3 regions of the Streptomyces sp. NPDC006435 genome follow, and region 1 is predicted to be linked to each of the others. Evidence: riboswitches for the same ligand, from Rfam matches in the RefSeq annotation. Region 1 holds a riboswitch; each other region holds the start of a gene.

The links. A riboswitch is a leader RNA that binds a small molecule or an ion and turns the genes downstream of it on or off. The one in region 1 is predicted to bind S-adenosylmethionine.
Region 2: linked by a shared signal. The riboswitch ahead of ABZZ04_RS12715 (aminotransferase class V-fold PLP-dependent enzyme) and the one ahead of ABZZ04_RS27385 (hypothetical protein) in region 1 are both predicted to bind S-adenosylmethionine.
Region 3: linked by a shared signal. The riboswitch ahead of thrC (threonine synthase) and the one ahead of ABZZ04_RS27385 (hypothetical protein) in region 1 are both predicted to bind S-adenosylmethionine.

The regions. Positions count from the first base shown of each region.
Region 1 covers NZ_JBEXPY010000032.1:33,058-36,258, reverse strand. Annotated here, with positions in the region: gene ABZZ04_RS27395 (cytochrome P450) at 1-62, shown strand, start outside; gene ABZZ04_RS27390 (DUF4232 domain-containing protein) at 421-957, shown strand; gene ABZZ04_RS27385 (hypothetical protein) at 992-1,399, opposite strand; SAM riboswitch class IV at 1,448-1,557, opposite strand; gene ABZZ04_RS27380 (cytochrome P450) at 1,674-2,933, opposite strand; gene ABZZ04_RS27375 (cytochrome P450) at 2,930-3,201, opposite strand, start outside.
Region 2 covers NZ_JBEXPY010000009.1:105,929-109,129, reverse strand. Annotated here, with positions in the region: gene ABZZ04_RS12725 (rhomboid family intramembrane serine protease) at 1-40, shown strand, start outside; gene ABZZ04_RS12720 (Lrp/AsnC ligand binding domain-containing protein) at 37-318, shown strand; gene ABZZ04_RS12715 (aminotransferase class V-fold PLP-dependent enzyme) at 398-1,774, opposite strand; SAM riboswitch class IV at 1,950-2,067, opposite strand; gene trpD (anthranilate phosphoribosyltransferase) at 2,195-3,201, opposite strand, start outside.
Region 3 covers NZ_JBEXPY010000002.1:333,739-336,939, reverse strand. Annotated here, with positions in the region: gene ABZZ04_RS03780 (trehalose-6-phosphate synthase) at 1-569, opposite strand, end outside; gene ABZZ04_RS03775 (glucosyl-3-phosphoglycerate synthase) at 624-1,586, opposite strand; SAM riboswitch class I at 1,741-1,868, shown strand; gene thrC (threonine synthase) at 1,887-3,179, shown strand.

The DNA of each region.
Region 1 (3,201 bases):
CCGTACCGAGCCTGACCCTGCAGCCGGACCGGGAGGTGCTGGCGACGCTCCGGGCACGGTGACGGCACGGGGCGGCCCTCGGGACCCGGGACCGGGCCCCGCGAGGGCCGCCCCGACGCGAGGGCGCCGTCCGTCATCGGCGCCGGGCCGCATGGATCCCCCCGAAGTGGCCCCGGCCCGAAACGGGCCGGAAGGAATCGGCCGGCCGTCCCGCGCACCGCCCCGGACGCAGCCCGGGAACCATCCGCGCGTCATCCGCACACCGCCCGCGCACCATCCGCGCACCGGATATACCGAACCGATATGTCCGATCTGTCGCGGGGATCATGTCATTCGGTCCACACTGTCCATGTCGGCCGTACCGGCCCACATGGCCGTCAGGCCGTATCCGCAGGCTGTCGATCCAACGGGAGAAACACCATGCGCCTCCGCTCCGCCCTCACCCCCGTCCTCTCCGTCGCGGCAGCCCTGGCGCTGACCGGCACCGCGATGTCGGTGACGGCCGGCACCGCGTCCGCCGGAACGATGAGCCGTCTCGCGACATGCCAGGAGAAGGCCCTCGACGTGCACGCCGCACCCGGCGGACAGCGGAACGTCGCCCGTGTCGACGTCACCAACCACGGCAACCGGGCATGTGTGGTGGACCGGATCCCGACGATCACCTTCAGGGGGCTGGACGGCTCCGCCCAGACCGTGCCGCCCGCGGAGAGCGGTCCCTACACGCTCTCCGCGGGCGAGCGGGCCTACGCCGCCGTCCGCACCGCGGACCCGGCGACCTCCGAGGGCCGTGTCGTCGACAGTCTCTCCGTGGCGGCCGACCCCTCCCACCTGGGCGTCACCTTCAGCGGGGCCACCGTGGGCATGCCCGGGGGCGTCCATGTGTGGGAGCCGATCACCACCCTGTGGCAGGAGTCGAGCGCCGCCGCGGACCGCGCCCTCGCGGACGCGGTGGGCTGACGGACGGCCATGGGCACGGCGGGCCGACCTGCGGCTACAGGCCGTAGGTCGTGCCGCCGACGGTCCGCCGCGGGTCGGGGGTACTCGTCGCGCACAGCGGGCCGCCCTCGAAACCCACGTTGACCAGCGCCGTGGCACGGCCTGCGGAGTCCACCAGCTTCAGGGCGTGCCACCTCGGCAGCCAGAACACGCGGCCGCGGTGCCCGGCGAGCAGTTCCGTCAGGGTCACCGGGGCGTGCGTCCACACCTTCGGCAGTTCCCCGGAGTGGTCGAAGGCGGGGCGCAGCCCGATCCAGCCGTCGGCGGCGACGTCGCCCGAGGTGAGCAGGAGCTCCACGGCCTGGCCGGGCTCCTGGTGGCACTTCTTGGCGTGGATCCAGTGGACGTGGTGACCGGGACCGTGGCCGGAGCAGCCGTCGTCGGGGATGAGGTGGGGGAGCATGGGTTCTCGCCTTCCCGAGATCATGGACCTCAGGTGCTCTGCCCCGACGGTCCGCTGTTCCCCGCACGCCGCGCACGGGGCAGGTCCTCACCCGGAGCACCCGCAGCGGAGCGGGGTGCCGTCCAGTCAGCCGGGGCTGCGCACTGGAACTCATGACCCACCAGGACTGTATCCCACGGACGGTGCCGCCCGACGGGTGGTCAGGGCCCGTACCGGCGAGGGCACCGGCCTCCTCGCGCCACCCGCCGTCCACCCACCCGTCGGCCGTCGGCCGTCAGCCGTGCAGCAGGACCGGGAAGGCCGCCATGTCGTTCTGCGTCATCACCGGCAGTTTGCTGATCTCCTCGTCCGGGACGGCCGCCCGCAGTGCGGGAAAACGCTCGAACAGCGCGGGCAGGGCGATGCCGGCCTCGACGCGGGAGAGCGCCGCGCCGGGGCAGATGTGCGGCCCGTGGCCGAAGGTCATGTGCCGGATCGGCGTCGGCCGGGTGACGTCGAACGCGTCGGCGTCCGCCCCGTGCTGCTCGGTGTCGCGGCCGATGGCGCGGTAGGAGATCACCACGCCCTCGCCCTTCGGGATCACGTCGTCGCCCACCTGGATGTCCTCGGTGGCGAACCGCATCAGCAGATGGGTGGTGGGGGTGTCCCAGCGCAGGGTCTCCTCGATCACCGTCTCCCACGGGATCTCGCCGTCGAGCACCTTGCGCAGCTGGTCGGGGTGGGTGAGCAGGGCCCGCACGGCGTTCAGGATCAGTCCGATGGTGGTCTCGTGACCGGCCGCCACCATCGCCTTGAGGTTGCCCACCACCTCCTCCTCGGTGAGCGGTTCGCCGCCCTCCTCGGCCAGGATGAGCGCGCTGGTGAGGTCGTCGGTCGGCCGCACGGTCTTCTCGCGCACGAGGTCGGTGTAAAAAACGTCCAGTTCGGCCAGCAGCGCCAGGCGCTCCTCCTGCGGCGTGAGCATGGAGAAGAACGCCTTGTACCGCTTCATCAGCATGGGGTGTTCGGCCTCGTCCACGCCCATCAGCATGCCGACGACCCGCATGGGCAGCGGCTGTGCGAACACGGACTTGAGGTCGACCACCCCGTCCTCGCTGCGCTCGCCGTGCTCGGCGAGGGCGTCGAGCAGTTCCTCGGTGAACTTCTCTATCTCCGGGCGTATCTCCTCCAGCCGGCGCGGGGTGAGCGCCTGGGAGGTCTTGGTCCGCAGCCGCCGGTGTTCCGCGCCGTCCACGGTGAACATGGAGCGCCCGGCGTCGATCATGCCGATCAGCGGCCAGTCGTGCGTGACCTCCCCGCGCTGCCAGAGGCCCCAGACATCGATGTCCTTCACCAGCCGTGGGTCGACGAGCAGTTGGCGGGCCAGGGAGTGCCGGGTGACGGTCAGGGCCGGTACGCCGAGCAGTTCGATCCTGGCGAGCGGACCGGCGTCGCGCAGGCGTGCCGTCTCGCCGTCGAGGTCCTTCACCAGCGGGTCGACGACCAGGACCGGGCCGTTCGAAGCGTCTTCTCGGGCGGCGTGCGGACAGTTCAAAGGAAGTCTCCTGTCGATCGTACGGGGGAGAACCGGACGGGCAGCGCGGTCATCCCCCGCAGGAAGGCGGACTGTCGTCGGACCAATTCCCGTGCGGGAACGGACAGTTCCAGGTCGGGCAGCCGGTCGAGCAGCACCTCGATCCCGGTGCGGGCGATGATCTCGGCTATCTCCTGCGCGGGGAAGGGGCAGCGGTACTCGCCGTGGCTGAACGCCATGTGCGCGGCGTTGCCGCCGCGGCCCGACGGTCCTCCCGCGGTCGAGAGGT
Region 2 (3,201 bases), on a different contig from region 1:
GGCACCAGCCGCGGCCACCGAGGGAGAACGTCAGCCGTGATCACCGCGATCGTGCTCATCAAAACCAGCGTGGACCGGATTCCCGAGATCGCCGAGTCCATCGCCGCGCTGGACAGCGTCAGCGAGGTCTTCTCGGTCACCGGTACGTACGACCTGATCGCCATGGTCCGGGTGGCCAAGCACGACGATCTGGCGGACATCATCCCGGGCCGGATCAGCCGGATCCCCGGCGTCGAGGCCACCGACACCCACGTGGCGTTCCGCACCTACTCGCAGCACGACCTGGAGGCGGCCTTCGCCATCGGGCTCGACGCGTAGGCGGGGATCACCGCCACGTGACACTTCGGCGGGGTACGGGCGGAAGCCGCCCGTACCCCGCCGAAGTGCTGTGTGCCGGTCAGTGCTGCGCGGTGCCCCGGTCCGGGACGCAACGGCCGTCCTCGGTGCGGTACTTCCACTGGGCGCCCTCGCGCACCAGCTCCTCGACCGCGCGGACGAAGCGCTCGATGTGCTCGTCCGGCGTACCGGCCCCGAAGCTCACCCGGATCGCGTTCAAGGAGCGCTCGCCCGGCTCGGCCTCGGGCGCGCCGCACTCGCCGACCTCCTGCGGGTCGCTGCCCAGCAGGGTGCGGACCAGGGGGTGGGCGCAGAACAGTCCGTCGCGGACCCCGATGCCGTACTCGGCGGAGAGCGCGGCGGCGAAGTGCGAGCTGTTCCAGCCCTCCACCACGAAGGAGATCACGCCGACCCGCGGGGCGTCGTCGCCGAACAGCGAGAGCACCTTGACCTGGGGAATCCCCGCGAGACCGGCCCGGACCGCGGCGACGAGGCGCTGCTCTCGGGCGACCAGCGTGTCGAAGCCCGCCTCCTTCAGCGCCTTGCAGGCGGAGGCGATGGAGTACGCGCCGATGACGTTGGGGGAACCGGCCTCGTGCCGGGCGGCCGTGGTGTGCCACTCGACGTCCACCCCGCCGTCGGTGCGGCGGGCGACCTTGCGCGAGGCGCCGCCGCCGGCCAGGTAGGGCTCGGCCTCCCGCAGCCAGTCGGCCCGGCCGGCGAGCACGCCGGAACCGAAGGGCGCGTACAGCTTGTGCCCGGAGAAGGCGACCCAGTCGACGTCCAGCTCGGCGATGTCGACGGGGTGGTGCGGGGCGAGCTGCGCGGCGTCCAGCACGATCCGGGCGCCGTGCGCGTGCGCGGCTGCCGCCAGCTCCCCGACCGGCCACAGCTCGCCGGTGACGTTGGAGGCGCCGGTGACGCAGACCAGCGCGGGACCGTAGGGGTCACGCGCGGCCAGGGCCCGCTCCAACGTCTCGACGGCCTGGGCCGGGGTGCGCGGGGCGTTCAGGTAGGTCACCCGCGCGTCGCGCCACGGCAGCAGCGAGGCGTGGTGCTCGGTCTCGAAGACGAAGACCTGGCAGTCGGCGGGGAGCGCCGCGGCCAGCAGGTTCAGCGAGTCGGTGGTCGAGCGGGTGAAGACCACCTGGTCGTCCGCGCGGCAGCCGAGGAACTCCGCGACGGTGGCGCGGCTGTTCTCGAAGAGGTCCGTGGAGAGCTGGGAGAGGTAGCCGGCGCCGCGGTGGACGCTGCCGTAGTACGGGGCGTACGCGGCGACGTCGTCCCAGACGCGCCGCAGGGCGGGCGCGCTGGCGGCGTAGTCGAGGGCGGCGTAGGCGACTTCACCGCCGGTGACCAGCGGAACCGTCACATCCTCCCCCAGAACGGGCAGGGGGGCACAAACCGACTCGTCGATGGCGGCGGTGGGGACAGACATGGCGAACTCCCGTAAGAGGCAGGCGAAGAGCGCGCACCGGCGGACACGCGGCAGTGCGGCGGAAAGAGAAAAAGGGTGTGCGGAAGAGGGCCGGCCGGCCCTATCGCATTCGCGTGCTCACAAGAGGCTCCCTAGGGACCAGGACCCCGGGGGTTGGCATTCACAGATGCCGAGGGGCCCGCGCTTGCCGCGGACCTCGCTGCCCACGGCCTGGTCTTCACCCGGGGCACCCCGCCACGGACGGAGGGTTGCCGGACAGCGGGCCGGGGCCGTAGTCGCTGTCACTCATGACCTGTCCAGCATCTTGCCATACGCGCGGACGTGCGCAAGGCGCAGTCCAGGATCCGGACTGCGCCCTGCGTCACTTCTCCGCCCGTTCGAAAGCCTGCCGGGACCTGCCGATGCCCGCCCGGCGGGCTGTCAGGCGTTGCTGGCAGCCACCCAGCGCTCCAGCGTCCGCGCCGCCGCGCCCGAGTCGATGGACTCGGCCGCCTTCGCCATCCCGGCGGCGAGCTGCTCGTTCAGCGTGCCGTCCGTCGGGTCCAGCGCCGTCAGGGCCGCCGCCGAGTTGAGCAGCACGGCATCGCGCACCGGCCCCCGCTCGCCCGCCAGCAGCCGGCGGGCCACATCGGCGTTGTACGAGGCGTCCGCGCCGCGCAGCGCCTCCACGGGCACCAGCTCCAGACCGACGTCGCGCGGGTCGAACGCCTCCTCGCGGACGGCTCCGTCCCGCACCACCCAGACCCGCGAGGTCGCGGTCGTCGTCAGCTCGTCCAGGCCGTCGTCGCCGCGGAAGACCAGCGAGGAGTTCCCGCGCTCGGCGAGCACCCCGGCGACGATGGGCGCCATCTTCGGGTCGGCCACGCCGATGGCCTGGGAACGCACCCGGGCCGGGTTGGTGAGCGGACCGAGGATGTTGAACGTGGTCGGCGCGCCGAGCTCCTTGCGGGCCCTGGCCGCGTGGCGCAGGGCGGGGTGGAAGCGCACCGCGAAGCAGAAGGTGATGCCCGCCTCCTCGGCGACCTCGACGACCCGCTGGGCGGAGAGGTCCAGGTTGACGCCGAGCTTCTCCAGTACGTCGGAGGCGCCGCTCGCCGAGGACGAGGCGCGGTTGCCGTGCTTGACGACCTTGGCCCCGGTGCCGGCGATGACGATCGCCGACATGGTGGAGATGTTGACCGTCTTGGCGAGGTCGCCGCCGGTGCCGACGATGTCGACCGTGCGGCCGGGCACCTCGATGGTGTGGGCGTGCTCGTACATCGCCCGCACCAGGCCGGTCACCTCGTCGATGGTCTCGCCCTTGGCCCGCAGCGCCACCGCGAACCCGGCGGTCTGCACATCGGTCGCCTCGCCGCTCATGATGCGGTTCATCGCCCAGGCGGTGTCGTCCGCGGTGAGGTTCTCGCCGCGCAGCAGGGGGTTCAGCA
Region 3 (3,201 bases), on a different contig from region 1:
AAGTAGTCGACGGGCGCCCACGGGGTGTGCGAGAAGTGCCCGATCCGCAGGTCGGGGCGGAGCGTGCGGAGCATGCCGGGCACCAGCGCCAGGTGGTAGTCCTGCACCAGCACCGCCGCGCCCGGCCCGGCCTCCTCGGCGAGCGCCTCGGCGAAGGCCCGGTTGTAGGTCTCGAACGAGGCCCACTGCTGCCGGAACCCCGCGTCGAAGACCGGCTCCAGCGGCGTCTGGTACAGCATGTGGTGGACGAACCAGAGCACCGAGTTCGCGATGCCGTTGTACGCGTCCGCGTGGACGTCCGCGTCGATGTCGAGCATCCGCACGCCCGGCTCGCCGACCCCGCGCCGGACCGCCTCCCGGTCCCCGTCGCCGAGCGCGGCGCACACCCACAGCTTGTCCTCGACGGCGCTCAGCCCGGAGACCAGGCCCCCGCCGCCCCGTCTCGCGTCGAGCGACCCGTCCGTTTCCAGGGTGTACGACACCGGGCCGCGGTTGGAGGCGACGAGAACCTGGGCGGAGGGCCGGGCAGGAGAACGGGCAGGGGACTGGGCTTCGTGGTCGGAGGCCATGTTGCGGAATCTAGCCCGATCACGAACCGCCCAAACGTGCGAAGTCGGGCCGGTTCAGGCCGCGCGGCGCGAAACGTACTCCTCGATCTCGCGCATCGGGGGCCGCTCCTCGGTGTCCACGGCGTGGGTGCGCGGCACGAAGCCGTCCGGGCCCCGCTCGAACTGGGTGAGCGCGGGGCGCACCAAGTGGCCCCGTGACAGGCGCAGTTGAGCGGTCCGGTAGATCGCTGCCGCCATCCGGCCCAGCGCCTGCCCGTCCTGGTGCCGGTGCCTGCGCACTCCCACGTCCACCTGGGCCAGCGCGTCCAGCCCCACCGTGTGCAGCGCGTCGACCAGCAGCCCCAGCTCCACCCCGTAGCCGACGGGGAACGGCAGCTGTTCGAGCAGGGAGCGGCGCACGGCGTACTCGCCGCCCAGCGGCTGGACGAAACCGGCCAGCTGCGGCCAGTGCAGATTCAGCAGCGGGCGGGCCACCAGCTCGGTCACCCGGCCGCCCTGGGCCGCCGCCCCGCCGGTGCCGTCCCCGAAGGGGCGGTCGTACATCGCCTTCACGAACTGCACGTCCGGGTCGGTCAGCAGCGGGCCGACGATGCCGGAGACGAAGTCGGCCGAGAAGTCCTTCAGGTCGGCGTCGACGAAGCAGACGATGTCGCCGCCGGTGACCAGGAGGGACCGCCACAGCACCTCGCCCTTGCCGGGCACGGCGGGTATCCGGGGGAGTATCGAGTCGCGGTGCACCACCCGGGCGCCGGCCTCCCGGGCCACCCGGGAGGTGGCGTCCGTGGAACCGGAGTCGATCACCACGAGCTCGTCCACCAGATGGACCTTCTCCATCAGCTCGCGCCGGATCGTCGTGACGATGTCGCCGACCGTCGCCTCCTCGTCGAGCGCGGGCAGCACCACGCTCACGCTCCCGCGGCGCGGGTCCGCGGCCTTGGCGGCCAGCAGACGCTCCAACGGACGGTCGGCGGCCGACCAGGAACGCCCGGCCAGCCAGCGTTCGACCTCTTCCAGCACGGTCGATACTCCCTGTTATGTGATCCATCTCGCGGTTCGGACTGCTGTCTCGACAGCCTGGTGCTTCGGTTACAGTCTTGAACAACGCGGATGACCGTCGCATGTCGGGGTCCATCTGCCAATAAACGCCCGGATCGAAGATCCGGTGCCAAAGAGCTCATCCAGAGGGACTGAGGGAACGGCCCGTTGAAGTCCCGGCAACCCTCCTGCCGGCCGCGAGGACACGGTGGGGAAGGTGCCAATTCCGTCTTGTGGCGAAGTGCGTCACAAGGAAGATGAGGAGAAAGGGCCTCCGCCATCATGGCTGTGCAGACTGTTGCAGCGAACACCGAATCCTCCGTCGACCTCGGCCCCGCCGCGGCGCTTTCCTGCCGCGAGTGCGGCGAGCGCTTCGACCTCGGCCCCATCTTCGCCTGCGCCTCCTGTTTCGGGCCGCTCGAAGTGGCGTACGACCTGCCGAGCGGTTCCCCCGACGAGCTGAGGAAGCGCATCGAGGCGGGCCCGAACAACATCTGGCGCTACGCGCCGCTGCTGCCGGTCCCCGCGGACGTCGCGGACAAGCCCAACATCAACCCCGGCTTCACCAAGCTGGTCAAGGCCGACAACCTCGCCCGCGAGCTGGGCGTCACCGGCGGCCTGTACGTCAAGGACGACTCCGGCAACCCGACGCACTCCTTCAAGGACCGGGTCGTCGCGATCGCCGTCGAGGCCGCCCGCGCCTTCGGCTTCACCACCCTGTCCTGCTCCTCCACCGGCAACCTCGCCGGTGCGGTGGGCGCCGCCGCCGCCCGCGCGGGCTTCCGCTCCTGCGTGTTCATCCCGCACGACCTGGAGCAGGGCAAGGTCGTCATGGCCGCGGTGTACGGCGGTGAGCTGGTCGGCATCGAGGGCAACTACGACGACGTCAACCGCTTCTGCTCGGAGCTCATCGGCGACCCGCTCGGCGAGGGCTGGGGCTTCGTCAACGTCAACCTCCGCCCGTACTACGGCGAGGGCTCCAAGACCCTGGCGTACGAGATCTGCGAGCAGCTCGGCTGGCGGCTGCCCGACCAGATCGTCATCCCGATCGCGTCCGGCTCCCAGCTCACGAAGATCGACAAGGGGTTGCGCGAGCTGATCAAGCTGGGCCTGGTCGAGGACAAGCCGTACAAGATCTTCGGCGCCCAGGCCGAGGGCTGCTCCCCGGTCTCCGCCGCCTTCAAGGCCGGTCACGACGTCGTGCGGCCGCAGAAGCCGAACACCATCGCCAAGTCCCTCGCCATCGGCAACCCGGCCGACGGCCCGTACGTCCTGGACATCGCCCGTCGCACCGGTGGCGCGGTGGAGGACGTGGACGACGAGCAGGTGGTCGACGCCATCAAGCTGCTGGCCCGCACCGAGGGGATCTTCGCGGAGACGGCGGGCGGGGTGACGGTCGGCGTGACGAAGAAGCTCATCGAGGCCGGTGTCATCGACCCGACGCTGACCACCGTCGTCCTCAACACGGGCGACGGCCTCAAGACCCTCGACGCGGTGGCCGCCACCTCGCAGGCGACCGCGACGATCCGCCCCAGCCTGGACGCGTTCCGCGCCGCGGGCCTCGCCACCAGCTGACCACCCGAGACTTCAGGAAGGG